Regions from separate parts of the Vibrio sp. 2130-1 genome, predicted to be linked through region 2. Evidence: predicted binding sites of a transcription regulator. Region 2 holds the regulator's gene; the other holds the start of a gene.
What was found. Region 2 encodes PurR, which represses purine synthesis genes. Its sites were predicted from a motif close to TNANGNAAACGTTTNCNTNA; they were not measured.
Positions count from the first base shown of each region.

Region 1: glpX (class II fructose-bisphosphatase) is a predicted target of PurR. The motif match lies at 13,360-13,379, and genes of this name have one in related genera.

Region 1 is NZ_JAWOUT010000006.1:219,927-235,263, reverse strand. It holds gene rpsS (30S ribosomal protein S19) at 1-54, opposite strand, end outside; gene rplB (50S ribosomal protein L2) at 76-900, opposite strand; gene rplW (50S ribosomal protein L23) at 916-1,218, opposite strand; gene rplD (50S ribosomal protein L4) at 1,215-1,817, opposite strand; gene rplC (50S ribosomal protein L3) at 1,835-2,464, opposite strand; gene rpsJ (30S ribosomal protein S10) at 2,479-2,790, opposite strand; gene rpmE (50S ribosomal protein L31) at 3,247-3,468, opposite strand; gene priA (primosomal protein N') at 3,765-5,969, shown strand; gene cytR (DNA-binding transcriptional regulator CytR) at 6,273-7,301, shown strand; gene ftsN (cell division protein FtsN) at 7,526-8,074, shown strand; gene hslV (ATP-dependent protease subunit HslV) at 8,190-8,741, shown strand; gene hslU (HslU--HslV peptidase ATPase subunit) at 8,765-10,096, shown strand; gene R7Q09_RS11320 (1,4-dihydroxy-2-naphthoate polyprenyltransferase) at 11,210-12,127, shown strand; gene rraA (ribonuclease E activity regulator RraA) at 12,204-12,710, shown strand; gene zapB (cell division protein ZapB) at 12,846-13,088, opposite strand; gene glpX (class II fructose-bisphosphatase) at 13,437-14,444, shown strand; gene R7Q09_RS11300 (helix-turn-helix transcriptional regulator) at 15,162-15,337, shown strand, end outside.
Region 2 is NZ_JAWOUT010000002.1:94,213-109,549, forward strand. It holds gene R7Q09_RS02985 (alpha/beta fold hydrolase) at 1-68, shown strand, start outside; gene R7Q09_RS02990 (DUF2007 domain-containing protein) at 100-420, opposite strand; gene R7Q09_RS02995 (TVP38/TMEM64 family protein) at 441-1,127, opposite strand; gene R7Q09_RS03000 (TfoX/Sxy family DNA transformation protein) at 1,242-1,832, opposite strand; cyclic di-GMP riboswitch class I at 1,949-2,038, opposite strand; gene purR (HTH-type transcriptional repressor PurR) at 2,326-3,330, opposite strand; gene torD (molecular chaperone TorD) at 3,799-4,446, opposite strand; gene torR (two-component system response regulator TorR) at 4,713-5,423, shown strand; gene elyC (envelope biogenesis factor ElyC) at 5,496-6,281, opposite strand; gene cmoM (tRNA uridine 5-oxyacetic acid(34) methyltransferase CmoM) at 6,396-7,187, shown strand; gene mukF (chromosome partition protein MukF) at 7,190-8,527, shown strand; gene mukE (chromosome partition protein MukE) at 8,508-9,233, shown strand; gene mukB (chromosome partition protein MukB) at 9,236-13,699, shown strand; gene R7Q09_RS03045 (hypothetical protein) at 13,843-13,995, opposite strand; gene R7Q09_RS03050 (alpha-L-glutamate ligase-like protein) at 14,223-15,191, opposite strand; gene R7Q09_RS03055 (inactive transglutaminase family protein) at 15,195-15,337, opposite strand, start outside.

The sequences.
Region 1 (15,337 bases), on a different contig from region 2:
CTTCTTCAGCAAGTGTAGGTCAATAAAAGGACCTTTCTTGAGAGAACGTGGCATGGCGATTCCTCTTTATATAGATTACTTGTTACGACGACGTACGATGTACTTGTCAGTGCGTTTGTTCTTACGAGTCTTGAAGCCTTTAGTAGGCATACCCCAAGGAGATACTGGGTGACGACCACCAGAAGTACGGCCTTCACCACCACCATGTGGGTGGTCAATCGGGTTCATTACAACACCACGAACCGTTGGACGGATACCGCGATGACGTGATGCACCTGCTTTACCAAGTTCACGTAGCATGTGCTCAGAGTTACCAACTTCACCGATTGTTGCACGGCCTTCAGAAAGAACTTTGCGCATCTCGCCAGAACGTAGACGGATAGTTACGTACGCACCGTCGCGAGCAACGATTTGAGCGTAAGCACCAGCCGAACGAGCTAGCTGACCACCTTTACCAGGCTTAAGTTCAACGTTATGTACTGTTGAACCTACTGGGATATTACGCATTGGTAGAGTGTTACCAGCTTTGATTGGTGCATCAACACCAGACTGAATAACATCACCAGCTACAACACCTTTAGGTGCTAGGATGTAGCGACGCTCACCGTCTTTGTAAAGAACTAGAGCAATGTTTGCGCTACGGTTTGGATCGTATTCAAGACGCTCAACTGTCGCTGGAATACCATCTTTAGTACGTTTGAAGTCAACTACACGGTAGTGGTGCTTGTGACCACCGCCGATGTGACGTACTGTGATACGACCCTTGTTGTTACGACCACCGTTCTTAGAGTTTTTCTCTAGAAGAGGTGCGTATGGCTTGCCCTTGTGTAGGTCAGCGTTAACAACTTTAACAACGTGACGACGACCAGGGGAAGTCGGCTTACATTTAACAATAGCCATTTTTAACTACTCCTGTTATTCCGCGCCGCCAACGAAGTCAAGATCTTGACCTTCTTTCAAAGTAACGTACGCTTTCTTAACGTCGCTGCGGCGACCTTGGCGTAGACCTTGACGTTTGGTCTTACCCTTAGTGATAAGAGTATTTACAGACTTAACTTCAACTTCAAATAGCTTTTCTACAGCTGCTTTGATCTCTTTTTTAGTCGCATCTTTAGCTACTTTGAAAACGATAGTGTTCGCTTTCTCAGCTGCCATAGTTGCTTTTTCAGAGATGTGCGGTGCACGTAGAACTTTTAGGATACGCTCTTCAGTGATCATGCTAGCATTTCCTCTACTTGCTTAACTGCTTCTGCAGTCATTACAACTTTGTCAAACGCGATTAGAGATACTGGATCGATACCAGCAACATCACGTGCGTCAACTTTGTATAGGTTACGAGCAGCTAGGAATAGATTCTCATCTACTTCGCTAGTCACGATTAGAGCGTCAGTTAGCTCAAGCTCTTTAAGCTTAGCAACTAGCTCTTTAGTCTTTGGTGCTTCAACTGAGAAGTTATCAACAACGATTAGACGCTCTTGACGAACAAGCTCAGAAAGAATGCTCTTCATAGCACCACGGTACATTTTTTTGTTTACTTTTTGGCTGTGATCTTGTGGTTTCGCAGCAAAAGTAACACCACCTGTACGCCAGATTGGGCTACGGATTGTACCAGCACGCGCACGGCCAGTACCTTTTTGACGCCATGGCTTAGCGCCACCGCCAGAAACTTCTGAACGTGTTTTTTGAGCACGAGTACCTTGACGAGCACCTGCTGCGTACGCAACAACTACTTGGTGTACAAGAGCTTCGTTAAACTCACGTCCGAAAGTAGTTTCGGAAACAGTTAGTGCATCGGCACCTTTAACCATTAGTTCCATTACTTACTCCTGAGACGTTATGCTTTAACAGCTGGTTTAACGATCACGTTGCCGCCAGTTGCGCCTGGGACTGCACCTTTAATAAGAAGCAGGTTGCGCTCAGCGTCAACACGTACGATCTCTAGGTTTTGAGTCGTTACACGCTCAGCACCCATGTGACCTGCCATTTTCTTGCCTTTAAATACGCGACCTGGAGTCTGACATTGACCGATAGAACCAGGAGCACGGTGAGACAATGAGTTACCGTGAGTCATATCTTGAGTACGGAAGTTCCAACGCTTAACAGCGCCTTGGAAACCTTTACCCTTAGATGTACCAGTAACGTCTACTTTCTTAGTTTCGTTGAATAGTTCAACAGTTAGTTCTGAACCAACTTCGAACTCTTCGCCGTTTTCTAAACGGAATTCCCAAAGACCGCGACCAGCTTCAACGCCAGCTTTAGCAAAGTGACCTGCTTCAGCTTTGTTTACACGGTTAGCTTTCTTAGAACCAGCTGTAACCTGGATTGCTGCGTAGCCGTCAGTTTCAAGAGTTTTCACTTGAGAAACACGGTTAGCTTCAACCTCAACAACTGTTACTGGGATAGAAACGCCTTCTTCAGTAAATACGCGGGTCATGCCCACTTTACGACCGATTAGACCAATCATACTTCTAATCTCCCTTAACCTAGGCTAATTTGAACGTCAACGCCCGCAGCAAGGTCTAGACGCATTAGAGCATCAACAGTCTTGTCTGTTGGCTCAACGATGTCGATTAGACGCTTGTGAGTACGGATTTCGTACTGGTCACGTGCTTTCTTGTTAACGTGTGGAGAGATAAGAACTGTGAAACGCTCTTTACGAGTTGGCAGTGGGATTGGACCACGAACCTGTGCGCCAGTGCGCTTAGCTGTTTCAACGATTTCCGCTGTAGAAGCATCGATTAGTTTGTAATCGAAAGCTTTTAGGCGGATACGGATACGTTGGTTCTGCATGAGACAGAGCTCCAAATTTAATAAATTACACAAACAATATCGCCACTCAAACTCGTCAAGACGAGAGAATGCCGATTGATTTATGTGAAACCGTAGCATCCAAGATTAGGACGCATTGTCAGTTAATTTTCGATTAACTATCCCTATATGCCAAAGTCACCTTTGAGGATAGTTTTTCCGAAGAAAAGATAGCTAATTGTATTAACCGCGAACATAAGCTGAGTATACATTACCTCACAAATCCTTAGATTTGCTCGCTCCTCACTGCTCATTGGTTCACAACTGGCTTAACCAGTGCGCTGCATTATACAGATCACACTTTAGGTTGCAAGCGCTGAGTGAAAAATAATCGGGAATATTCCAAACCCCATACATTCCTCTTCGCTTGGTAGCCATTAAAACAAAAAGGACGCCGAAGCGTCCTTTTCTAAACTGTAATCGTAATAGCGGCTGCTATTATTTCTTACCGCTTGATAGTGCACCGAAACGCTTGTTGAAGCGATCAACACGGCCGCCTGTATCAACGATACGTTGCTTACCAGTGTAGAATGGGTGACACTTGTCACATACGTCTAGGTGGATAGACTCTTTACCTAGAGTAGAGTTGAACTCAAAAGAGTTGCCGCAAGAACAAGTCGCTTTTACTGCTTTGTATTCTGGGTGGATACCAGCTTTCATGGGATAACCTCAATAGTAGGCCGTGTCGCTATACGAATCTAAGCCGCACACCACACGCAATTAATAATAAAATGGGATACCGCATCAACTAATTGCCGAAGCCATATCTCAAGGCGCGATATAGTAAAGAATCACATTGCTCGGATCAACACATTTGGCAACTTTTTCGCCACTTTTTTAGCCAGACTAATCATAGAGGCACGATTCACGCTGAATCGCATTGCTTTACTCGAATTTCCATACCGATTTTAATAGACTCTCATTTCCTTTCCCTCTTTTTTAATAGCTAAGAATTTATGCGTCCAACCATTGCTAGAGTGGCATTACCCGTTCCGCTCGACAAACAATTTGATTACGCCATTCCGGGGCACCTGTTTCCGGTCATTGGTGGACGCGTTTCCGTACCTTTTGGACGCCAAACGTTAGTTGGCATCGTCACCGCGATGGTTAATCACTCGGACTTTCCCAAAGATCAACTCAAGCCAATCAAAGCAGTTCTTGATTCTCAGCCGATATGGTCTGAAAAGCTTTATTCGTTGCTGACTTGGTGCAGCCAGTTCTACCAATACCCACTTGGAGATACGCTACACAATGCGATGCCAGCAGCTCTACGTAAAGGAAAGCCTGCAGATTTTGCGACGCTACAAGAGTGGCAAATTACCGAATCCGGTAAAGACAAGCTGATGCAAGGGCTTGATCGTCGAGCGGTCAAACAACAAAAGGTCTTGCAAATGTTGGTTAACGGCGCTTTGCCTCACCAGGAATTTGTCGACCAAGAGATAGCCTCAACAGTACTAAAGTCTTTAGAAGAGAAAGGCTGGATTGAACGTATCGAGAAGAAGCCTGTAATCACCCAGTGGGGACAGCACGTTGAATGCGACGTCGAAAAGCCAAAGCTCAACCACGAACAAGCGCTGGCTATTGCGAGTGTAAATAGCCAAACAGGTTTTGCCTCCTATTTATTAGAAGGCGTCACGGGCTCAGGTAAGACAGAAGTGTACCTCAACCTTATCAAGCCAGTTTTAGAGCAAGGGAAACAAGCCTTGGTTTTAGTACCAGAGATTGGCTTAACGCCCCAAACCATCAACCGCTTTAAACGCCGTTTTAATGTGCCAGTTGACGTCATCCACTCCGGGTTAAACGAGACGGAGCGTCTGAATGCGTGGCTTTCTGCACGCGACAAAGCGGCCGGAATCATTATCGGCACACGCTCTGCCCTACTCGCGCCTTTTGCTGATCTCGGGATTATCATTGTGGACGAGGAACATGACACCTCTTACAAACAGCAAGATAGCTTGCGTTATCATGCACGCGATGTTGCTGTCATGCGCGCTCATAAAGAACAAGTTCCGATTGTTCTGGGCTCAGCCACACCTGCACTGGAGACATTGCACAATGCCTTGTCAGGCAAATATCACCATTTAACACTAACCCAACGAGCTGGCTCTGCCGTGCCAACCACTAATAAAGTGTTAGATGTAAAAGGTCAGTATTTAGAAAGTGGCTTATCTGCCCAACTGATTGCCGAGATGCGCAAGCATTTAAAAGCGGGCAATCAAGTAATGTTGTTTCTTAACCGTCGAGGCTTTTCGCCCGCTTTGATGTGCCATGAATGCGGTTGGATTGCAGAATGTAAACGCTGTGATGCGTACTATACGTTCCACCATTACAGCAACGAAATACGCTGCCATCACTGCGGCTCACAACAACCGGTGATTCATCAATGTCAGGGGTGTGGTTCAACCCAATTGGTTACCGTCGGCGTAGGAACGGAACAACTCGAACAACAATTGGCTCAGTTATTTCCAGAATACAACGCCATTCGCATCGACAGAGACAGCACACGTCGCAAAGGTAGTTTGGAAGATGCCCTTGAATCGATTCGTAAAGGTGAACATCAAATTCTGATTGGCACCCAAATGCTGGCTAAGGGGCACCATTTTCCAAATGTAACGCTCGTTGCTCTTTTGGATGTTGATGGCTCTCTCTATAGTAGTGACTTCCGCGCTTCCGAGCGACTAGCGCAGTTGTTTATTCAAGTCGCAGGTCGTGCCGGCCGCGCAAGTAAACCTGGCGAGGTTATCCTACAAACCCACCATCCTGAGCACAGCTTGCTGCAGGCCCTGCTTCAAAAAAACTATCGCCACTTTGCTATGACTGCTCTGGAAGAACGCAAATTGGCTCAGCTTCCGCCTTATAGTTTCTTGACTCTGTTTAAAGCAGAGGCGAACCAAAGTGAGGTAGTTGAAGACTTCCTGCGTCAGGTTCGCTTTACGTTAGAGTCACACCCTCTGTTCGATGATTCCTGCATGGTGTTAGGCCCTACTCCTTCACCTTTGGCCAAGCGGGCTGGTAAATACCGTTGGCAACTATTACTGCAAACTCAGCATCGTTCATTGATGCAAAAGTTATTAACCAGTGCCAAACCTGCTATTGAGTTGTTGCCAAATGCTAAGAAAGTACGCTGGAATTTAGACATAGAACCACAAGATCTCAGCTAGCAAACGTTTAACTATGTAATGAATTACCATTTAATGTGACCAGAATCACACCAAGATTACAGTTTTTGTTAAACAGACCGTAACTTTCACTTTAGAAATGAATAGACTATCCAAATTAGAAAAGTCTAAAGTGACTTGTTTGCACAGGCTTAGATTAAAACAATGACTATTCCCACAAATTGATATCGCGGTGAAGAATCCATTTTCCCACTCGTTAACACGAACTGAGCGAAGAGCAAACACAGCTCTAACTCGGTTTGATTACTCTGATTTCAAACCGGAATAACGTCATCTTGGCAAAAAATAAATGAGAGGTTAAAAACTATGGCGACAATGAAGGATGTTGCCCAGCTTGCGGGAGTGTCTACGGCTACGGTATCTCGAGCCTTAATGAATCCAGAGAAAGTCTCTTCTTCTACACGAAAGAGAGTAGAAGATGCCGTACTTGAAGCGGGTTATTCTCCAAACTCATTAGCGCGTAACTTACGTAGAAACGAATCAAAAACCATTGTTACTATCGTTCCCGACATCTGTGATCCTTATTTTTCTGAAATTATTCGCGGTATTGAAGATGCAGCCATGGAACATGGCTATCTAGTCCTGCTGGGCGATAGCGGACAACAGAAGAAACGCGAAAGCTCTTTCGTAAACCTCGTATTTACTAAGCAGGCAGATGGAATGCTACTGCTTGGTACAGATCTACCATTCGATGTCAGTAAGCCAGAGCAAAAGAACTTACCTCCGATGGTAATGGCGTGTGAATTTGCGCCAGAGCTCGAGCTTCCGACAGTACATATTGATAACCTGACCTCAGCATTTGAAGCGGTGAATTACTTGACTCAATTAGGTCATAAACGCATTGCTCAAATCTCTGGACCAGATACAGCAATATTGTGTCAGTTCCGCCAGCAAGGCTACCAACAAGCCCTGCGCCGTGCCGGCATCAATAAAGATCCACAATATAGTGTCATTACTGAGTTCTCTTTTGATGGCGGAGCAAAAGCCGTTCGTAAACTGCTCGAATTGCCAGAACCACCAACGGCTATTTTCTGTCACTGTGACACAATGGCCATCGGCGCAATTCAAGAAGCGAAAAAGCTTGGCTTACGAGTACCGCAAGATCTCTCTGTTGTGGGCTTTGATGACATTAACTTCGCTCAGTACTGCGATCCACCGTTGACCACCATCTCTCAACCTCGCTATGAGATTGGTCGACAAGCGATGCTAATGATGCTCGAGATGTTAAAAGGCCACGACGTGCATTCAGGCTCGCGTCTGCTTGAAACTAATCTCGTCATTCGTGGAAGTGCAGCGCCACCACAGCGCCCTTAACCTAAAGATTAGGTATTCATCCCCAAAGCGGTGCCAAGGCGCCGCTTTTTATTTACCCCTCCTGCTTTTTGTATATCCCCGAATAAACATAAGCGAGAACGGAAACACACTCCTACACTCGGACGTTGTCGCGCTTTAGCTATCAAGATTCTATCAATAGGGTGTTTTCTCAACTCGTTCTGGATTAACATATTTGCAAGAATCCTTGATGACCAGAAATAACCGTGGCAAATAGAGATTATGTAAGACGGGGGCGAGGCGCCCCAAAAAAGTCGACAAAAAAACAGCCGCCGAGAAGAAAAAAACCTTGGCGCAGTGGCCTGCTCGCTATCTTGCTCGTGGGCGGTTTTGGCTATGGTCTTTACCTTTTGAGTAGCGACCCAGAACCTAAACAACCAGTCGTGAAGCAGCCAACAACCACTGTCAGCAAACCAAAGCCGAAAAAAGACTTGCCGCCACCACCAGAAGAAAAATGGGAATATGTTGAGTCACTACCGAAACGTGAAGTTGAAGTTGTGGCTAAAGAAATTGAAGTTTCTAAAATTCCTTACATCATGCAGTGTGGCGCGTACAAAACTCAGGCACAAGCGGAAGAGCGCAAGCTTGCAATCGCGTTCCAAGGGATGTCGAGCAAGATTCGTAAGAAAGAAGGCAGTTCATGGTATCGCGTGGTGCTAGGTCCGTATAAGTTCAAACGTGATGCAGAACGTGACCGCCATAAACTGCAACGCGCGAAAATCGAGCCGTGTGCGATTTGGAAAGAAAATCTTTAAACTCAGGCCCTAGGAGCTAAGATCCTAGGGCCTTTCTTTTTGCCCCCTTGAATCCCCATTTCTCCTCCCCCATATACTGAATTAAATCCAAAGAGAAATAATCAAGAGGTCGACTGTGACTACCATTGTATCTGTACGTCGAAATAATAAAGTCGTCATCGCGGGTGATGGCCAAGTATCTCTAGGCAATACCGTAATGAAAGGTAATGCGCGCAAAGTTCGCCGCCTATACAACAACCAAGTACTAGCGGGCTTTGCCGGCGGTACTGCGGATGCCTTCACCCTTTTTGAGCGCTTCGAAAGCAAACTGCAAATGCACCAAGGTCACCTAACCAAAGCGGCAGTTGAGCTAGCCAAAGACTGGCGTAGCGATCGTGCTTTGCGCAAGCTCGAAGCCTTACTTGCCGTTGCCGACGAAACCGCATCGTTAATCATTACCGGTAATGGTGATGTCGTACAGCCAGAACACGACCTGATTGCGATTGGCTCTGGTGGTGCTTACGCACAAGCTGCCGCAACCGCCCTACTAGAAAACACAGATCTAGATGCTCGTGAGATCGCGGAAAAAGCTCTCAATATCGCGGGTGACATTTGTGTCTTCACTAACCATCACCACACGGTAGAAGAGCTAGACTCAACAGTAGAGCCTGAAAAACCAACCGCGTAATCGTAACGAAGTAAGGAAAGAATATGTCTGAAATGACGCCTCGCGAAATCGTTCATGAATTGAACCGCCACATTATCGGTCAAGAAAAAGCCAAACGTTCGGTTGCGATTGCACTTCGTAACCGCTGGCGCCGCATGCAGCTTGAAGAAAGCTTGCGTGCCGAAGTGACGCCAAAAAACATCTTGATGATTGGCCCTACTGGTGTTGGTAAGACTGAAATCGCACGACGCCTCGCAAAACTGGCAAATGCCCCTTTCATCAAAGTTGAAGCGACAAAATTCACCGAAGTGGGTTACGTTGGTAAAGAAGTTGAAACCATCATCCGTGACCTAACCGATGTCGCTGTGAAAATGACGCATCAACAAGCAATGGAGAAAGTGAAATTCCGCGCAGAAGAGCAAGCAGAAGAACGCATTCTTGATGCGCTACTGCCACCAGCACGTGATAGTTGGGGTCAAGCAGAGCAAACGGAAGAGTCTTCTCACACTCGCCAGATCTTCCGTAAGAAACTGCGTGAAGGCCAACTAGACGATAAAGAAATTGAAATCGACGTAGCCGCACCGCAGATGGGCGTAGAGATCATGGCGCCTCCTGGTATGGAAGAGATGACTAACCAGCTGCAAGGCATGTTCCAAAACCTGGCAGGCGACACTAAGAAAAAACGTAAGCTGAAAATCAAAGACGCAATGAAAGCGTTAGCGGAAGAAGAAGCGGCGAAACTGGTAAACCAAGAAGAGCTAAAAGAAGCAGCGATTTTCAACGTTGAAAACAACGGCATCGTATTTATCGATGAGATCGACAAGATCTGTAAACGCGGCGAGAGCTCAGGCCCAGACGTTTCACGCGAAGGTGTTCAGCGCGACCTACTTCCATTGATTGAAGGCAGCACGGTATCAACCAAGCACGGCATGGTAAAAACAGACCACATTCTGTTTGTTGCATCTGGTGCATTCCAAGTGGCAAAACCATCTGACTTGATCCCAGAATTGCAAGGTCGTCTACCAATTCGTGTTGAGCTAGAAGCACTAAGCAGCAACGACTTCAAACGCATTCTGACAGAACCAAAAGCCTCTCTAACAGAGCAGTACGTTGCGTTGATGAAAACGGAAGATGTGGACATCGAATTCACAGAAGACGGCATCACGCAAATCGCGGAAGCGGCATGGACGGTCAACGAAAGCACAGAAAACATCGGTGCTCGTCGCTTACACACCGTAATGGAACGCTTGATGGATGAAATCTCTTACGATGCAGCGGAGCAATCTGGCGCTAAATTCGTTATTGATTCCGCTTACGTGAAAGCGCGCCTAGGCGACACGATTGAAAATGAAGATCTAAGCCGCTTTATTCTTTAATCGCAATCTATTTTACCAAAGCCCAGAACCTTGTTTCTGGGCTTTTTGTATAGAATGACGGCCACTGTGACAACACCTAAATCAAAAGTTCTCGTCATTCTAGCGAGCTCAAGTGAGACTAAGAATCTGCTAACAGCAGACGCCTATTCTTTCCAACTCACCTTAACCACGGCACTATTGGGACGATAGATTCTGAATCACCTCGTTCCTCGCTGTTCAGAATGACGGTTACTGTGACAACACCTAAATCAAAAAGATCTCGTCATTCTAGCGAGCTCAAGCGAGACTAAGAATCTAGTAACAGCAGACGCCTATTCTTTCACACTCACCTTCACCACCGCACAACCGGGACGATAGATTCTGAATCACCTCGTTCCTCGCTGTTCAGAATGACGGTTACTGTGACAACACCTAAATCAAAAGATCTCGCATTCTAGCGAGCTTAAGCAAGACTAAGAATCTGGTAACAGCAGACGCCTATTCTTTCCAACTCACCTTCACCACCGCACAACCGGGACGATAGATTCTGAATCACCTCGTTCCTCGCTGTTCAGAATGACGGTGACTTAGACAACATCTAAATCAAAAGACCTGGTCATTCTAGCGAGCTCAAGCGAGACTAAGAATCTGGTAACAGCAGACGCCTATTCTTTCCCACTCCCCTTCACCACCGCACAATCGGATGATCGATTCTGAATCACACTCGTTGTTCAGAATGACGGTGACTTTGACAACACCTAAATCAAAAGATCTCGCATTCTAGCGAGCTTAAGCAAGACTAAGAATCTGGCAACAGCAGACGCCTATTCTTCCCCACTCACCTTAACCACCGCACAATCGGATGATCGATTCTGAATCACACTCGTTGTTCAGAATGACGGTGACTTTGACAATACCTAAATCAAAAAAGATCTCGTCATTCTAGCGAGCTCAAGCGAGACTAAGAATCTGCTAACAGCAAACGCCTTTCTTTCCCACTCACCTTCACCACTGCACAACCGGATGATAGATTCTGAATAACCCTTTGACTTCTAGTTGAGTTGTTTTAGGTCAATAGCGTATCTGCCTCTTTGTGCTTATACTGGGCACATTGGTTACTAGCACGAAATTTCCATGAAACAATCTCTACAGATCTGGCTTGAAGCCGCTCGTCCAAAAACATTACCTCTGGCATTGGTCTCTATCTTAACAGGTAGCGTGCTCGCCTACTCGGCGGGTCATTTCTCACTGACGATTGCCATCATGGCTTTCGTAACCGCGACATTGCTGCAAATTCTGTCCAACCTGGCAAACGACTATGGCGATGCCGTTCAAGGTACAGATAATGACAAACGCCTCGGCCCATTACGAGCGATGCAGTCTGGCGCGGTAAGTGCTAAACAGATGAAACAAGCGATTATCTTTAACATCGTTCTGACCGCAATCTCAGGCTTGGTGTTAGTTTTCTATTCACTAAGTTCACTGGAAAGCATTGTTACTTTTATCGGGCTGGGAATTTTGGCCATTCTCGCCGCCATTGCTTATACCATGGGTAGCAAACCATACGGTTACGTGGGGCTTGGCGATATATCAGTATTCTTGTTTTTTGGTTTACTCGGCGTATCCGGTACCTACTTCTTGCATACTGGTCACGTAGACACCACGCTATTCTTACCTGCTTTAGGCTGCGGTTTACTCGCCGTTGCAGTCCTCAATATCAACAATATGCGTGATATAGAGAACGACCGAGAGTGTGGTAAACGCACGGTGGCGGTACGCTTAGGTCAACGTAAAGCCAAACAGTACCACTTTATTTTACTTGGCGGAGCTATCCTTGCCTTTGCGGCTTACTTGTTAATTCAAGACAAACCCGTTTGGATTAGCTTGCCATTCTTACTTAGTATTTATTTCGTGGCCGATCATGGTAAAGCGGTTTGGCATACACAAAAGCCTGCTCAAATAGCACCAATGATGCCAGTCATCGTGAAATGCTCTCTAGTCACCAACGTTTTGTTTGCAACAATTGTGGTAGCTCAAACTCTAGTAAGTTAAAAAAGGATTGTCATTGCATTGACTTAATGCCTAGATATACTCAAAGACAACCAATTTCTGTTTAGAAAGGTACGCTATGGAATACAATACCTCAGCACTCTGTGATATCTACCTCGATCAGGTAGATGTGGTTGAACCAATGTTCAGTAACTTTGGCGGTCGCGCTTCATTTGCCGGGCAAATCACCACCATCAAGTGTTTTGAAGATAATTCGTTGATCCGCGAGACATTAGAGCAAGATGGACTTGGTCGCGTTTTGTTAATTGACGGTGGCGGTTCCCTACGTAAAGCCCTTATCGATGCAGAAATCGCAACCATTGCGGAAGAAAACGAGTGGGAAGGCATTGTCGTTTACGGCTGTGTTCGTGAAGTAGATGAACTTGAAGATATGAACTTAGGCATTCAAGCCCTCGCTTCTATTCCTGTTGGAGCGACCAGTCAGGGTATTGGCGAATTGGATGTACCAGTCAACTTTGGCGGCGTTAGCTTCCTTCCAGAAGATTACATTTATGCTGATAGCACCGGAATTATCCTGTCGCCTGAACCATTGAATATTGATTTAGAGTTGGATGAAGAAGCATAGCGAGTCTTAGGTGTCTAAGTTATAGGGTCTTCTCTTAGCTATCAGCGCCTAGCCTTGTCTTAACATTTTCTACTTCCCTAAAACACAAACACCCGCTTAGCGCGGGTGTTTTTAATTTGGAATGAAGAAGCTGAATTATTCCACTTCGTCCATTTTGCCAAGTAGTGCACGAATGCGCTCTTGCCATTGTGCGTGCTCTTGCTGTGCTTGTTGTGCTTTTTGCTCTAGCTCTTCACGTTGAGAGCGAAGCTCGTTAGCTTCTTCCGCAAGTTTAGCTTTATCTTCTTTCAGCTCTTCGACTTCCATCTGAAGAAGAGTGATTGTGTCAACTGCAGTTTGAATTTTAGATTCTAGTTGTTCTAGTACTTCAAAAGACATCTTGGCCTACCTATGTTATTCCGTTGGGACGATGTGCGAGATTGATGCACACCTAACCTATATAAGGTTCATTCTACTCAGCGTCGCGATGAGAAACACTCACTATATTCGATATTTTGCATCATTCGGTCAAAAAATCAGCGCAATCTCACTAAACGCTGACTTTTCTTGTCGCCGAAGCATTTTTGAGCAAGGATTTTGCGTCCCGCTACTCTGAAAATCGCCCTAAGTATTGATCAAATTCAAGTTAGATAAAGTAAAAGCCTCGCAAAAAGGCAAACGTTTACTCGACCTTGTGATAGAATCGCCGCGCAAATTCTTCTTCCCTCTTGCTTACTTGGAGACATCATGAAACGCGATTTAGCAATGGCATTTTCCCGTGTGACTGAAGGTGCAGCTCTGGCTGGTTACAAATGGCTTGGCCGTGGCGATAAAAATGCAGCCGATGGCGCAGCTGTTGAAGTTATGCGCACGCTACTGAACAAAACAGATATCAGTGGTGAAATTGTCATTGGTGAAGGTGAAATCGATGATGCGCCAATGCTGTACATTGGAGAGCAAGTTGGTATTGGTGGTGATGAAGTGGATATCGCTGTCGACCCGATTGAAGGGACGCGTATGACGGCAATGGGACAATCGAACGCACTAGCCGTACTTGCCGCAGGTGAGAAAGGCAGCTTTCTTAAAGCGCCAGATATGTACATGGAAAAACTGGTTGTTGGCCCTGGTGCAAAAGGCGTAATTGACTTAGAAAAGCCGTTAAAAGAAAACCTAGAGAACGTAGCAAAAGCCCTGAACAAGCCACTTGATACCCTAGTCGTTATTACCCTTGCAAAACCTCGCCACGATAACGTTATTGCAGAAATGCAAGCAATGGGCGTGCGTGTCTTTGCGGTGCCTGATGGTGACGTGGCTGCCTCTATTCTAACTTGTATGCCAGACAGTGAAGTGGACATGATGTACTGTATTGGCGGTGCGCCAGAAGGGGTTGTATCAGCAGCGGTAATTCGAGCGCTAGATGGTGACATGCACGGTCGCCTGCTTCCTCGTCATGAGGTAAAAGGCGATACTGAAGAAAACCGCATTTACGGCGCAGATGAACTAAAACGCTGCGATGAAATGGGCGTAAAAGCGAATGTTGTCCTCAAAATGGAAGACATGGCTCGTAGCGACAATGTGGTATTTTCAGCAACAGGCATTACTAAAGGTGACTTGCTAGAAGGCATCTCTCGCCAAGGCAATATCGCAACCACAGAAACGCTGCTCGTGCGTGGTCGATGCCGTACTATTCGTCGCATTAAGTCGACTCACTACCTAGATCGTAAAGATCCAGAAGTGCGTGATATTATTCTTTAAGCATTTCTCGAGGCTCTCGCTCAATCTGAGTTTGAGCCTTTCTTTCCGCACAACGGGCAATAGATTCTGAATCACACTCGTTCCTCGTTGTTCAGAATGACGTTGACTTTAATAAGCTCTAAATCAAAAGAGCTCGTCATTCTAGCGAGCTCCAGCGAGACTAAGAATCTGGTAACAGCAAACTCCTATTCTGTCCTGCTCGCCTTAACCGCTGCTCAACCAAAAGATAGATTCTGAATCACTCTCGTTCCTCGTTGTTCTGAATGACGGTGACTTTAATTAGCCCTAAATCAAAAAATTCGTCATTCTAGCGAGCCCCAGCGAGACTAAGAATCTAGTAGTAACAAGCTCCTGTTCTTGCCTGGTCACCTTAACCACTACTCAACCAAAAGATAGATTCTGAATCACTCTCGTTCCTCGTTGTTCAGAATGACGGTGGTTTTAATTAGCCCTAAATCAAAAGAATTCGTCATTCTAGCGAGCCCCAGCGAGACTAAGAATCTAGTAGTAACAAGCTCCTATTCTTGCCTGGTCACCTTAACCACTACTCAACCAAAAGATAGATTCTGAATCACCTCGTTCCTCGTTGTTCAGAATGACGACATATCTTGGCTCATATGAACATAGCCCCTACAAATCCACACTCAAATTAAGTCAACACTTTTCTTTACTAACCCTATCGCGCATAATATGTACTGACGTATAAATGGTGGGTATATGAAGACCGTAGATAGGATATTGCAAATCGTTAAGCGTGATGGCTCCGTCACTGCAAAACAACTCTCTTCTGAGCTAGGTATGACAACCATGGGGGCTCGTCAGCACCTGCAAAGTTTAGAAGATGATGGCATTCTTTCTATCCATGACGTAAAAGTAAAAGTTGGTCGCCCTGC
Region 2 (15,337 bases):
TAGAGCGTCCAGAAGACTTCAATCAACACTCCATCGAGTTTATTAAACAGCAAGCTGTATGTGCTTAAAACTGAGTGCATCCACTGAATAGGAGAGCCGCTATAACTCTCCTAGTTGATATCCACATTGCCAACATGCACCAAATTGCCCTTCGTTTATTTCATGACATTTTGGGCATTGCCAATCTTGATACTCATGCCTATCGGATTGTTTTCGATATGCTTTTACTATTTCTTCAGCTTTCATCTTTTGTGCAGTGTCAAAAAGCCACACATAAGGATCGGTATCATCACCAAACGGCAGTTCTCCTTTTAAGCCGAAAATACCTTCTCCACGAACTTCACAGTAAATTTGTTCCACTTTAAGCAGCTCACATACAATGTGTGCTTCTGCTGGGTTTTTAGCGATAAATATTTTCATCAAAATACCCACTTCACCAATTACGAATTTTGCTGACTTGGTGTCGGCCTTACTTTATTCATAACCCATTTAGTGATGATTGGAAATAGTCCCAATAGCGCAAAAGACGCTAATACTGCGGGTGAAACAATGCCCGATAGGCTTTCAATTGTTGCTAATTGAGTACCTGCATTCAGATATACAGCTGTGCCTGGCAGCATACCTATTTGGCTAGTGAGATAAAATCTACCTACAGACATCGGCGTTAAGCCCATCAGTAAGTTGATTAGAAAGAAGGGGAATACAGGGATTAGACGCAAGGAAAATAGATAAAAAGCTCCGTCTTTTTCGACACCTTGATTAATTGCGTTGAGTTTATTTCCGAATTTGTTTTGTACCCAGTCACGCAATAAGTATCGGCTGCTCAAGAAGGCCAGTGTTGCCCCCATAGTGCTAGCGAAAGAAACCAGTAGCAAGCTTGTCCAAAAACCAAATAAGGCTGCACCAAGTAAGGTGACTACTGCCGCTCCTGGGATAGAAAAAGCGGTAATTGCAATGTAGGTAAAAAAGTAAATCGCAGCCGAGAATACAAAATTCTGATCGATGTATGTAGTTAGTGCTTCTTGTTGGGCTTTTGCATTCTCTAAGGTTAAATACTGGCCAAAGTTAATACCTAAAAAGACGATAGCCGCTAGTAGGATGAGACCTAAAATCAGTTTCTTATTCATAATTTTGATTCCAATTTGGGATATATGTAATAAGACAGTAGGAAAACCGAAAAAATTTCACAAAAAAACCGCAGATTAGACTGCGGTTTTACAAGATAGTTTTTAGGCCGACTTTTATTGGAGGCCGTTCATCAACTCATCTCGGCGAGCTTGAGGTACCACACTCCAATGAGTGCCGTTGATAGCACCTTCTAGTGCCCATAGCAACTCAATGTTGACGGTTGCAGAGTGCGTATCTCTTATCGCTTTATAGGCGTTAAGCGCACCTTCCTCTTCAAGCTTCTCTACGGATTCGATGCCGGCTTTTTTTAGCATGCGCTCGGTAGCCAGTCGTAAGTTAGGCAAATCTTTCAAACGGTTAGGCTTTGTACTTGCTTGCTGTTCTTTCTCAAGCTTTGCCTTTTTCAATGATTGATTCGCTACTTCGATTAAGCGTTCGCTTGATTCCCATAAATCGCTGGAAATAGCGTAGTACTTTGTAACGACTGGGAAGCCACGTTTTTTATAAACGTAAGGCTTTAGCCCTTGTTGCTCGAAGTCAGATGAAGTTTTTTGGTCTGCTCTGATATGAAGCTGATTGTTTACCACTAGTGCAAACATTGTTTCATCAGCGAATAGTCCGAAGCCACCAAACATTGAGCGCGACTTGATATTACCAAGTGCCTCAAATAGCTTCATAGAGTCTTTGAGTATCGGTTTATCCATGTTTTGTTATCTCGGTGTAATTAATATTACGCCACCAAAAGTCAGGTCCGAGAGAGTAGCAAACATGCGTAAAAACAATGTCATTACAGAGTAAAGTCATTGCTTACACACTTGCCATCGGTAACCCCGCTACCTTCCATATCGTAATATGGTTCAGGCCGGAGGCTTTGCGTCCCACTCTTTCGAATGGTTTGCCCTGTGCGTGACACAATGAGCATACTTCTTATATTGAATTAACATCACGGTTTAGCGTTAAAAGTGTGATTTTAGTTCAATAAAAATGATAGATTGAATGCTCTATTTTGCATATGGAAAGGTGCAAATTGGCCTTTGAAAAGGAGTTCTTAATATATATTACATTTATATAAAACAGGGAGTTAACGTTAGTCAATTGTTATTAGAGCGGGGTGAAGTATTAGAGATTGCTTAATTTTTCCAAAAAAATAAGCGCCCCTGTAGAGCGCTTATTTAACACGGTTAAATACAGTGAAATTTAGTTCATTTTTTTCACAGTATTTCGAATTACAAGCTCAGGTTGCATTTCGAAAATTCGTTTTTCGTGTTCTTTATCTTTGATACGCTCAAGTAGAATTTCGAATGCATTTTTACCAACACGACGTTTAGGCTGGTGGATAGTCGTTAGCGGTGGAGAGAAGTATTCTGCAAGCTCGATGTTGTCGTAGCCGATCACTGAAATATCTTCAGGAATTTTGATCCCGTTTTGTTGCAAGCGGCTCATTACGCCTAGAGCCATTGTGTCGTTAAAACAGAATACCGCCGTCGGGCGCTTGTCCATTGCGGTAATTTTATCTGCAACTAATACGGCCGTATCACATTCAAAGTTACCTTCAAGGATCCAGTCTTCATTTACAGCTAGGTTCGCTTCGCTCATTGCGCGACGGAAACCTGCAATGCGCTCTTGGCAAGCAAGCTTTTCAAAATGACCGCTTAGACAAGCGATATCCGTATGACCATTGTCAATCAGATGTTTGGTTGCAATGTAGCCACCTTCTTCTGAGTTATCCATGATCTTGTCTGCTTGTGAGCTCTCTGGGCCCCAATCCATGACCACTTTAGGAATGTCCGCATGACGGTCAAGCATCTCTTTTAGTTCTTCGGTTAAGTCAGAACACATCACTAGGATGCCATCAACGCGCTTTTCAGCCAGCATACGAATGTAATCGCGTTGTTTTTCGTAAATCCCGCCTGTGTTACATAAAATCAGAGTATAGCCTTGGCGGTAACAGTAGCTCTCAACGCCATCAATCACTTCTGAGAAAAATAGGTTAGTTGATTGAGTTACTAACATGCCAATCGTACGAGTTGAGTTGCATTTTAGGCTGCGTGCAACGGCACTTGGCGCGTAATTCAGCTCGTCAACGGCTTTCATTACTTTTTCTTGCGTTGCTTCTGCAACGAAACGCGTTTTATTGATAACGTGCGAAACTGTCGTAGTGGAAACGCCGGCTAAGCGAGCAACGTCTTTTATCGTGGCCATAAATGGTGTCCTGTATCGAGCTACTGAAATATGTCGTATTGGATGTACCTGATGCTCTAATGGTTTCACACCTAGCAATCTAAAATTGGCGCTAAGTGTCTCGGCAGCGGTTGATCCAAGTGCGACAAAAGGGTGCGTAGCAGCATCGGTCGATGAATTTTATCTTTTTTCTATCTGATGAGAAATTGCCATCAACCTGTTAAGAAAACACAAAAACCGCTATATTTCAGCGGTTTACATATAAATCATATTTAATCGTTTGCGCTCACATTTTAGCCCTATGTGGACTGACTAGCAATGTTTTCAGCAAGAGATTTGTGTATTTGAAGTCACATTTTGACTGCTAAATAACCAAGCGTCTTTGCGCTAAGTTAAGGCAAACGAATATTATACCCAAGTTACTTACAATTGGTCACTTTCAGGCATACAGGAAGCCCGATAGGCAGGCTCCCTAAAAATAGGCGGCAATTATTCACCAAGAAGGTAGGCGCTGTCTAGTTTACAAAATGCAACTAATAGTTTCGCGACACTCGAGTAAAATCCAAATTCGTCGAATTTTTTACATTTGTCTGAAAACTGAGGTAACCAAGACATCAATTGTTGCTGGATAAAGTCGTTTTGTTTAACGAAGGCTTCTTCCATGTGTTTTTCTTGTTCAAGCTCGTTTGAGCGGATAATCATGTTCCCGAGAAAGTCGAGCTCAACGGCTAAGTGATCCGCAGGTTCCTTTAGTTTTTCGTCTACTTGAACGCCAAATTCAGCCATCAACTTTTCCATTTCCTCAGCTGGCTTGTCATTCAGTAAACCTGATTCACCAATGTACATGGATGCGTAAGGAAGAGCGCCGTATTTTTCTGTCTTCAAAAACAGTTCACAAAAGTCAGCTGCAAGCTCTAGTTGTGCATCTTCACGATCTTGTAACCGATTCAATGCATCAACTAGGCTATCAACAGCTGGTTTCAGCGACTCATTTTCACCTAAACCTGCGAGAAAACTGCGAATTTCAACACTGTGATAGGCTTCCAATTCTTTCTCTGTTAGTTCTTTTGCGAACAAGCTCGAAAACCACCAGTAAATTTCAGCGCGTTTTTCATTAAAAGCTTTCACTTCTTGCATTTTGGGCTCCTGAATGATGCTTCAAGTCATGCATCACAAAGTCAATTAGGGATATCCCCTAAGTGTAATCAATTAAAATGAATAGCAGTAACTATAATTGTTATGTTTTATGGTCAAAAATGACCGTTTATTAATAGCAATGGGCAAGCTTGTTTTGAATCAATAAAAACGCTAAATCTTGCGTTTTAATGTATCTATGACTAGAAATGTTACTAGTTATGAATAGAATACGTCTTGGATAATAAGAAGACAGAAAAGTGGTGTAAATGAGCTATCACGTATTAGTCGTAGAAGATGATGTTGTAACTCGTAGTAAGCTTGCGGGATATTTCCAAAATGAGGGCTACCAAGTCAGCGAAGCAGAGAGTGGCGCAGAAATGCGTGAAGTTTTGCAAGCGGGCGATGTAGACCTGATCATGCTGGATATTAACCTGCCTGGTGAAGACGGCCTGATGCTTACTCGTGAGTTACGTAGCCAATCGGATATTGGTATCATATTAGTAACAGGACGCACGGATAGCATTGATAAAATCGTAGGCCTAGAAATGGGTGCTGACGATTATGTGACAAAACCTTTTGAATTGAGAGAGCTGTTAGTTCGCGTTAAAAACTTGCTGTGGCGTATTTCAGCAGCGCGCAGTGGCAGCTCGAAAGCGAATGAAACCAGTGAAGAGCACATTGTGCGCTTTGGGGAGTGGACATTCGACATTCAACGTCGCGCACTTAGCCGCAACGGTGAGCCAGTAAAACTAACTAAAGCAGAGTATGAACTTTTGGTGGCATTATCGTCTTACCCTAACCAGGTGTTAAGTCGTGAGCGTATTTTGAACATGATCAGCCATCGAGTGGATGCGCCGAATGACCGCACCATTGATGTTCTTATTCGACGTATGCGCGCAAAAATGGAGTTCGATCCTAAGAACCCACAGATTTTTGTAACGGTACACGGCGAAGGCTATATGTTTGCTGGTGACTAGTTTGAGCATAACTCAATCGTAAAAAGAAAAAGGAGAGCTTCGGCTCTCCTTTTTTGTGGCTTCAAGATAATACTAGTTTGCTTCAACCATTGGTGTTTGCCCGACAGTATCACGCAACCTTTGCCAAATACTGCCCAAGTACTCATGCCAATAAAGCTCTGTTTGTTCTAAGTAACGCGCTTTAGGTGAGTATTTATCCCAAGGTTGACTGATTTCGCTAATAGCTAAGAAGTTGGTCGGGGCTGGGATTGGTTTAATGCCTGCTGCGTTGAACTCATACAATGCACGGCTCATGTGACTCGCAGAAGTGACTAACACAATCTCCTTTTGCTGAACGAATGCAGCAGCTTGACGTGCCTCTTCCCACGTATCCTTTGCATCCTCTAATAAAATGATATCGGATTTTGCTACACCTAAGGCTAGGGCAACGTTCGCCATCATTCGCGCGTGGCTAATTTCAGATCCGCCAGCATAGCCGGATAAGATTAATTTCGCGCCTGGATACATTCTTAAAATACGAATGCCCTCAGTTAAGCGCATTAATGCTGCACGGCTTAACTGCGAGGTGGGTGGAATTTCGTCATCGATAACATGACCATTCCCCAAAACCATCACGTAGTCGATGGTGCCAGAAACTGGCAAAAAGGCTTTATGCTCTCGCTCTAACGGCATAAGAAGCTTGGTTGAAACAGGTTGGAAGGCAACAAGAAAAATGCCAACAAAAGAGAATAGAACAACGAAGCAGCCAGTTTTACGTTTTGTAGTAAAACTAATGAGAGCAAGACCCAACAAGCCTATCAGCAGCAATGCCGGAAGGGGCATAAGCATGGCTGACACTACTTTTTTCAGCTCAAACATACATAAATAGTCCGAAAAAACATCAATTGATAATAAAAATGAGGGTATCCCTCTTTATTCCTGCTTTCCTTGTGCCAGAATAGCGGCACAATCCGTTATGATAACTCAGCAGAAGTGACAGAAGACCGCAATTTCGACGATATCGCCCACAAATTTGCAAAAAATATTTACGGCTCCGATAAAGGGGAGATCCGCCAAATCATTGTGTGGGAAGATTTTCTACAGATTCTAAGTGAATTAGATGCTGACCAGCAACCCCTAGAAGTGTTAGACGCTGGTGGTGGTTTGGCACAAATGTCGCAAAAGCTTGCTAAGCTCGGACATCGAATCGCTTTATGTGATCTATCTTCGGAAATGCTGCAGTTGGCTAAGCAGGATATTGAAAAAAACGGTTTGCTTGAGCAGTATCGCCTGATTCATTCGCCTGTCCAATCCATCGGTGAACATATGGATGGACGGGTCGATCTGGTTATGTTCCACGCTGTGATGGAGTGGCTGGTTGATCCTAAGGCCGCACTTGAAACAGTTCTAGAACAAGTAAAACCGGGAGGCATCGCATCAGTCATGTTCTACAACCACCACGGTTTAGTCTATAAAAACGTGGTTTGTGGCAACATTCCTCATATATTAGACGGCATGCCTCACCGAAAAAGATTTAAACTACAGCCGCAAAAAGGCTTAAAACCTGAAGAAGTCTACCAGTGGATAGAAAATTCAGGTTTTAATATTTGTGGCAAATCTGGTATTCGCTCATTTAGTGATTACATAGGCAATATGGAATACATGGGTGATTACGAGTTTGAAGATGTGTTGGCGCTAGAAAAACAACTTTGTCGACAAGAGCCATACCTCTCATTAGGCCGCTACATTCATGTGTGGGCTAAAAAGAACGATAAACAGGAATAACAATGAGTGAGATGACTCTCAATGCTGCAGAGCAACCAATCGATGAGCTGGTTGGCTGGGTTAAGCAGCACGATTTCTCGTTGAACCTGACCACAGAGCGATTGGCATTTTTGATAGCCATTGCCGTACTGAGTAATGAAAGGTTCGATGAAGAACTGGGTGAAGGTGAACTGCATGATGCATTTGCCATCGTCACTCGACTATTTGATGAGACCGGCGAAGCCTCCGCTTTTCGTGCGAACAATGCGATCAACGAGATGGTTAAGCAGCGTCTTATGAGCCGTTTTGTCAGTGAGATTACTGACGGAGCGAGCATTTACCGCTTGTCGCCATTAGCGATAGGAATAACCGACTACTACGTGCGTCATCGTGAGTTCTCAAAACTGCGTCTATCTATCCAGCTATCCATGGTAGCGGATGAAATGGCGAAAGCGATTGAGGCAGCACAAAAAGGTGGTACACCGGGTCACTGGAAGAAAAACGTATACGGTGTTTTAAAATATTCTGTAGGCGAAATTTTCGATCAAATTGACCTCAACCAACGTGTTATGGATGAGCAGCAACAGTCAGTGAAACAACAGATTGCTGACCTGCTTAACAAAGACTGGCGTGAAGCGATCAACAACTGTGAAGCACTTCTGTCAGAAACATCAAGCACGTTGCGTGAACTTCAAGATACGCTGCAAGCCGCCAGTGATGAACTGCAAACTCAGATCCTCGATATTCAAGAAATTGTTTACGGTGACCCTGAGCTGGAGTTTATCGAAGAAGCCTTGTTTGGTCTGCAAATGAAGCTGGACCGAATCACAAGCTGGGGCCAGCAAGCTATCGACCTTTGGATTGGTTACGACCGACACGTGCACAAGTTTATCCGTACTGCAATCGATATGGATAAGAATCGTGCGTTTAGCTCGCGTCTGCGTCAATCTGTCAAAGATTACTTCGATGCGCCTTGGTATCTGACTTATGCAGATGCGGAGAGGCTTTCCGACCTTCGTGATGAGGCCCTAGTACTGCGTGATGACGAGGTCACGGGTCAAGTTCCGATGGAAGTAGAATACGAAGAGTTTCAACAAGTCAATGATGAGTTGTCTGAACGAATTGGTGACATGCTAAAAGCGCATAAAGATCAAGGCACACCAATCGATTTGAGTGTGGTACTGCGAGATTACCTTGCACAGCACCCTTACACTCATCATTTTGATTTAGCTCGCATTATCGTCGATCAAGCTGTACGTCTAGGGTATTCAGAATCGGATTACCAAGCGATTCAACCAGACTGGAAAGCAATCAACGAATTTGGGGCAAAGGTACAAGCGAATGTCATCGACCGATACTAATGAATACATGTCAGAGAATCTGGCAAAAGCAATTTCTAACCCTCTGTTCCCAGCGCTAGACAGCATGCTTCGAGCAGGGCGTCATATCTCAAGTGAAGATCTAGACAACCACGCGTTGTTGTCGGATTTCGAACTTGAGCTTTCTTCTTTCTACCAACGCTACAACACCGAATTGGTGAAAGCGCCAGAAGGTTTCTTCTACCTTCGTCCTCGTTCAACGTCTCTGATTGGCCGTAGTGTTCTTTCTGAACTGGATATGCTGGTGGGGAAGGTACTGTGTTTCCTTTACCTAAGCCCAGAGCGTCTTGCGCACGAAGGCATCTTTACTAACCAAGAGCTGTACGACGAACTGCTTGCTCTAGCAGACGAAAACAAGCTGATGAAGCTAGTGACGAACCGTGCGACTGGTTCTGACCTTGATAAAGAAAAGCTGTTTGAAAAAGTACGTACGTCACTTCGTCGTTTGCGTCGCCTAGGCATGATCATCAACATCGGTGAAACCGGTAAATTCAGCATCAGTGAAGCGGTATTCCGCTTTGGTGCCGATGTACGTATTGGCGATGACATGCGTGAAGCGCAGCTGCGTCTAATCCGTGATGGTGAAGCAGTAGTGCACACCAAAGAGCCAAGCCAAGGCAGCTTATTGTCTGAAGAAGATCAAGACGACCAAGCCCAAGAAGAAACAACAGAAGAGGGTGAAGCATGAGCATGATTGAACGCGGTAAATACCAATCGCTGACCATGGTCAACTGGAACGGCTTCTTTGCCCGTACGTTTGACATCGATGGTCTGGTCACCACGCTATCAGGTGGTAACGGTGCAGGTAAATCAACCACAATGGCGGCGTTCATCACCGCATTGATTCCTGACCAAACGCTGCTGCACTTCCGTAACACGACAGAAGCGGGCAGCAGCCAATCGTCTCGCGACAAAGGTTTGTACGGTAAGCTACAGCCGGGCGCATGTTATGCGGCGCTAGACGTGGTGAACTCACGTAACCAACGCCTATTGTTTGCAGTAAAACTACAGCAAGTTGCGGGTCGTGATAAGAAAGTAGACATCAAACCGTTTGTGATCCAAGGTCTTCCAAGCCATGTGAAACCAACGGATATCTTGGTTGAAAGCGTATCTGCGACTCAAGCTCGTGTACGTCAAATCAATGAAGTAAAAGAATCAATCGCAGAATTTGAAGGCGTTCAATTCAAAGCGTTCTCTTCTATCGTGGATTACCACTCGCAGATGTTCGAATTCGGTGTGATTCCGAAGAAACTGCGTAACTCTGGTGACCGTTCTAAATTCTACCGCCTGATCGAAGCATCGCTTTACGGTGGTATCTCAAGTGCGATTACCCGTTCGCTACGTGACTACCTTCTGCCACAAAACGGCGGCGTGAAGAAAGCGTTCCAAGATATGGAATCGGCGCTGCGTGAAAACCGCATGACGCTAGAAGCGATCAAAACCACGCAAGCAGACCGTGACTTGTTCAAACATTTGATTACAGAGTCGACCAACTACGTGGCAGCGGACTATATGCGCCATGCTAACGAGCGTCGTAAAAAACTAGAACAGACATTGTCTTTGCGTTCAGAGTTATTTGGTTCTCGCGAGACCTTGATTGAGCAAAACAATCTGCTTAACCGCGTTCAAGAAGAGCTGGAACTGCTGATCGAGTCAGAATCTTCTTTAGAGCAAGACTACCAAGCGGCTTCTGATCACTTGCAACTGGTGCAAAACGCGCTGCGTCAGCAAGAGAAGATCGAACGCTACCAAGAAGATCTTGAAGAGCTGAGCGAGCGTCTTGAAGAACAAATGATGGTAGTCGAAGAAGCGCAAGAACGCGTGATGATGGCTGAAGAGCAAGCTACCGTTGCAGAAGAAGAGGTGGATAGCCTTAAGACGCAACTTGCTGATTACCAGCAAGCTCTTGACGTTCAGCAAACTCGCGCCCTTCAATATCAACAAGCAGTTCAAGCGCTGGAGAAAGCGAAGCAGCTACTTGGCGATGACAGCCTAACGGCGGAATCGGCTCAAGCGCTTGTCTCTGAGCTTAAGAGCAAAGAATCAGAAAGCACCAATGCGTTGCTATCGGTTAAGCACAAACTGGACATGTCTTCTGCAGCGGCAGAGCAGTTTGAAACCGCGCTTAAACTGGTACAAAGCATCGTTGGTCAAGTTGAGCGCAAAGACGCGTCTGAGCATGCGAAAACTGCAATTGCGAAAGCGCGTGAGTCACAACAAATTGCACAAAACGAACAACAATGGCGAGCACAACACCGTGATCTCGAACGCAGCCTTAACCAGCAGCGTCAAGCATGTGAACTGGTTGCTGAATACAAAAAGCAATATCACGTTGAACTAACCGATGAGGTTACGTTTGAACAAGAACGTGAACGTCATGCGACGCAAATCGAATCACTAGAGATAGCTCAAGAAGAAGTTCGTGATCAGCGTGGTGAACAGCGCCGTCTAGAGCAAAACGCGGTGGCAGAAATCAGTAAGCTTGAAGCAATAGCACCAGCTTGGATTGCGGCGAACGATGCGCTAGAGAAACTGAGAGAGCAGAGCGGTGAAGAGCTTGATGATCGCCATGCGGTAATGAACCACATGCAAGTTGTCCTTGAACAAGAAAGGGAGTTGTCTTTAGCTAAAGATAAGCTTGCTGAGCGCCGTAGCCAGCTAGACTCTGAGATTGAGCGTCTTGCTTCTCCTGGTGGTTCAAATGACCCTCGCCTGAAAGGTTTGGCAGATACGCTGGGCGGTGTATTGCTGTCTGAGATCTACGATGACATCACGATTGATGACGCGCCTTACTTCAGTGCGATGTACGGTCCGGCTCGTCACGCTATCGTTGTTTCTGACTTGTCAGGCATCGAAGAGAAACTGGTAGAGCTAGACGACTGTCCAGAAGACTTGTACATCATTGAAGGTGACATCGATGCCTTTGATGACAGCTCGTTCGATGCAGAAGAGTTAGAGGGCGCGGTTTGCGTTCGTATGAACGATCGCCAAATGCGTTACTCTCGCTTGCCTGAGATCCCATTGTTTGGCCGTGCGGCACGTGAGCAGCGTCTAGAGTTGCTGCGTAACGAACGAGAAGAAGTGGTAGAGAAACACGCAAAAGCGGCGTTTGATTCTCAGAAAATGCAGCGCTTGTACCAAGCGTTTAACTTATTTGTGTCTAACCACATTCAGGTTGCTTTTGACGCCGATCCAGAACAAGCACTGGCAACTATTCGTGATAAGCGTAACCAAATTGCTCGCGTGCTGGCGGATCTGGATGCGAAAGAGCAACAACAACGTTCTCAGCTTCAAACCAGCAAGCAAGCGTTGTCTTCTCTGGACAAGCTAGCGTCACACATGGTGCTTGTTGAAGATGAGTCATTGCAAGCGCGTTTTGATGAGCTAGAAGAGAAAATCGCTCAGCTTGCAGAGGCGAAGAACTTCTTAAGCAACCATGCAAAAGCCGTCGCGCAATTAGAGAATATTGCGTCTGCGCTTGATGCTGACCCAGAGCAATTCGATGCACTAGAAGCAGAATACAAAGCGGCAGACGAGCGGCTACAAGATCTTAAGAAGCAAATCTTTGCACTCTCGGATCTCGTTGAACGCCGCCACTACTTCGCTTACTCTGATTCAGTAGACCTACTGAACAAGAGCAGCGAACTGAGTGAACAGCTAAAAGCTAAACTGGTTCAAGCTGAACAAATGCGTACTCGCTCTCGTGAAGAGTTGAAGCAATCGCAAGGTCAAATGAACCAATACAACCAAGTATTGGCATCATTGAAGAGTTCACACCAAGCGAAACTGGAAACGATTCAAGAGTTCAAACAAGAACTTCAAGAGTTTGGTGTTAATGCAGACGAAGGTGCGGAAGAACGTGCAATGCGTCGTCGTGACGAATTGCACGAGCGTCTACACACGTCTCGCAGCCGTAAGAGCGAATACGAGCGCACGATCACCTCTACTGAACTAGAGATGAAAGGCTTGGCAAAACGTCTGAAGAAAGTTCAGAAAGAATACGTTGAGCTGCGTACGTTCGTGGTTGCTGCGAAAGCTGGCTGGTGTTCAGTACTTCGTTTGGCGCGTGAGAACGATGTTGAGCGTCGTCTACACAAGCGTGAACTGGCTTACATGTCAGCGGATGAACTGCGTTCGATGTCGGATAAATCACTGGGTGCGCTGCGTCTAGCGGTTGCGAACAATGACGACCTGCGTGATGCGCTGCGTCTATCAGAAGACAACGCTCGCCCAGAGCGTAAAGTTCTGTTCTACATTGCGGTTTACCAACATCTTCGTGAGCGTATTCGTCAGGATATCATCCGTACTGATGATCCTGTAGAAGCGATCGAAGAGATGGAAGTAGAGCTGGCGCGTCTAACGGAAGAGCTAACGCAACGTGAAAATCGCTTAGCGATCAGCTCTGAGTCAGTAGCGAGCATCATCAAGAAGACGATTCAGCGTGAGCAAAACCGTATTCGTATGCTGAACCAAGGCCTGTCGAACATCTCGTTTGGTCAGGTGAAGGGCGTACGTCTAAACGTGAAGATCCGCGAAAGTCACGAAGTGCTACTGAACGGTCTAGCGACACAGCAAGAGCAGCACAAAGACCTGTTTGAATCGACTCGCTTTACTTTCTCCGAAGCAATGGCGAAGCTGTTCCAACGTGTGAACCCACATATTGATATGGGTCAACGTTCTCCTCAGGTTCTGGGTGAAGAGCTACTGGATTACCGTAACTACCTAGAGCTAAGTGTAGAAGTGAACCGTGGTACAGATGGTTGGCTACAGGCTGAGTCTGGCGCGCTATCAACAGGTGAAGCGATCGGTACTGGTCAGTCAATCCTATTGATGGTAGTACAAAGCTGGGAAGAAGAGTCTCGTCGTCTACGCAGCAAAGACATTGTGCCTTGTCGTCTGCTCTTCTTGGATGAAGCCGCGCGTCTGGATGCGAAATCGATCGCGACATTGTTCGAATTGTGTGACCGTCTGGATATGCAGCTTCTCATCGCGGCACCTGAAAACATCAGCCCAGAGAAAGGTACGACCTACAAACTGGTGCGTAAGGTGTTTAAAGACCACGAGCACGTACACGTAGTTGGTCTGCGTGGTTTTGGTCAAACGGATAAGCCTAAGACTGAAGCGCAAGAGATGATTGAAGAGTTTGAATCGTAAACCCCGAATCTAATAAAACGCCCGCAATGAACGCGGGCGTTTTTGTATCTATTTACGAGGTAGGCTTCGAACAACATAAGACAAGCCGAGACTGTAGGACGGCAGTCTCGGCTTATTAGCGGAACTTCACGAGGAAGCGACGTTTATTCCTCTGGAATATCGTCCCTGACTTCGATCATTTCAGCAAGCTCTTCGAGTGCTTGGACAGAAAGCTCAGACAAGCGTTGTAGGTGTTGGTCTAAGCTCTCTTGTTCTTCAAGCTCTGGTTCATCATTATTTGTTTCTTTTATTAGCATTTCCCAACCTCTCAAGTTGAGTAAGGGGAGCTCTCATCATACTCAAAAGGCAAAGTAGAAAAGAAACGATCTATGTTGATTTTGTTAGCTCGATCATTGATTCAACTTATATATGAGAAGGATGTGTTTAATAAGGAGAGTAAGTGCAAGGTTTTTGGATGCGGGATCAAAAACGCCAGTAATCATGACAATTACTGGCGAGTAATAACGAACATTATGTCGGAGGGTTAGAACAACGGCTTCACACCGAACTGCTCTGCCGCGTAAGCGACGCGTTCAATCGGTTTTGGATACTCAGCAGGTGTGCCAAGGCTCTCTATGTGTTTCAAACGAGGAAGTAAGCCTGCACCATTAGCGATTTGGATTGCCAGACCAGGGCGAGCGTTAAGCTCTAAAACCATAGGTCCTTCATCTTTATCCAGCACCATATCCGTACCCATGTATCCCAAACCTGTCATTTCCCAGGCACTTGACGCAAGCTCCAGCAAGCGCTCCCAATGCGGTACTTGAAGGGTCGAAAGGTCTTTACCTGTATCAGGGTGATGAGTAACTGGATGATCGAACTGCACCGCTCTGACGGCTTTACCTGTCGCGATGTCAATGCCTACTCCTACCGCACCTTGGTGAAGGTTTGCTTTGCCGTCGGAAGCCGCTGTAGAACAGCGCATCATCGCCATAACTGGATAACCTTTAAATACGATGATCCGAACATCTGGTACGCCTTCATAACTGAAGCCATCAAAACAGTCATCAAACTTGATTAAGTTTTCAACCACAGCAACGTCATTTTTACCACCAAGAGAGAAAAGGCCAGCAAGCGCATTACTAATGTGACGCTCGACCTCATCCCTACCAATTGTAGAGCCGGAGGGTTTGGTATATACCCCGTTTTTGTGAGACGTAACAACCAGAATGCCTTTACCGCCACTACCTTGTGCAGGTTTGATTACAAAACCAGGCCAGTTCTCAACCATTTTGTGGATAGTCTTAACTTCAGCTTGGTTATGAATGACACCGATCAGGGCAGGAACTGTTGCTCCTGCTGCCTGTGCAATAATTTTGGTCTTTAGCTTGTCATCGACAAGTGGGTATTTAGAACGATCATTGTAACGGCCAATATAGCTGTGGTTACGCTTGTTCATCCCCATAATGCCTTTATGGCGAAGCTTAGACGGCGAAGTAAAACTTTCGAACATCGTTTAGTCCTCCGCTAGTGGTTTGAAGCGTCGTAGCTCAGTGAGGCGGTAACCTGTGTAAGTACCTAGTAATAGAATACCGGCCAGAACAATCAACTGTAGACCAATGAAGTTAAAGGTTAAGTGTTGAATGTATGAGTTCGTCA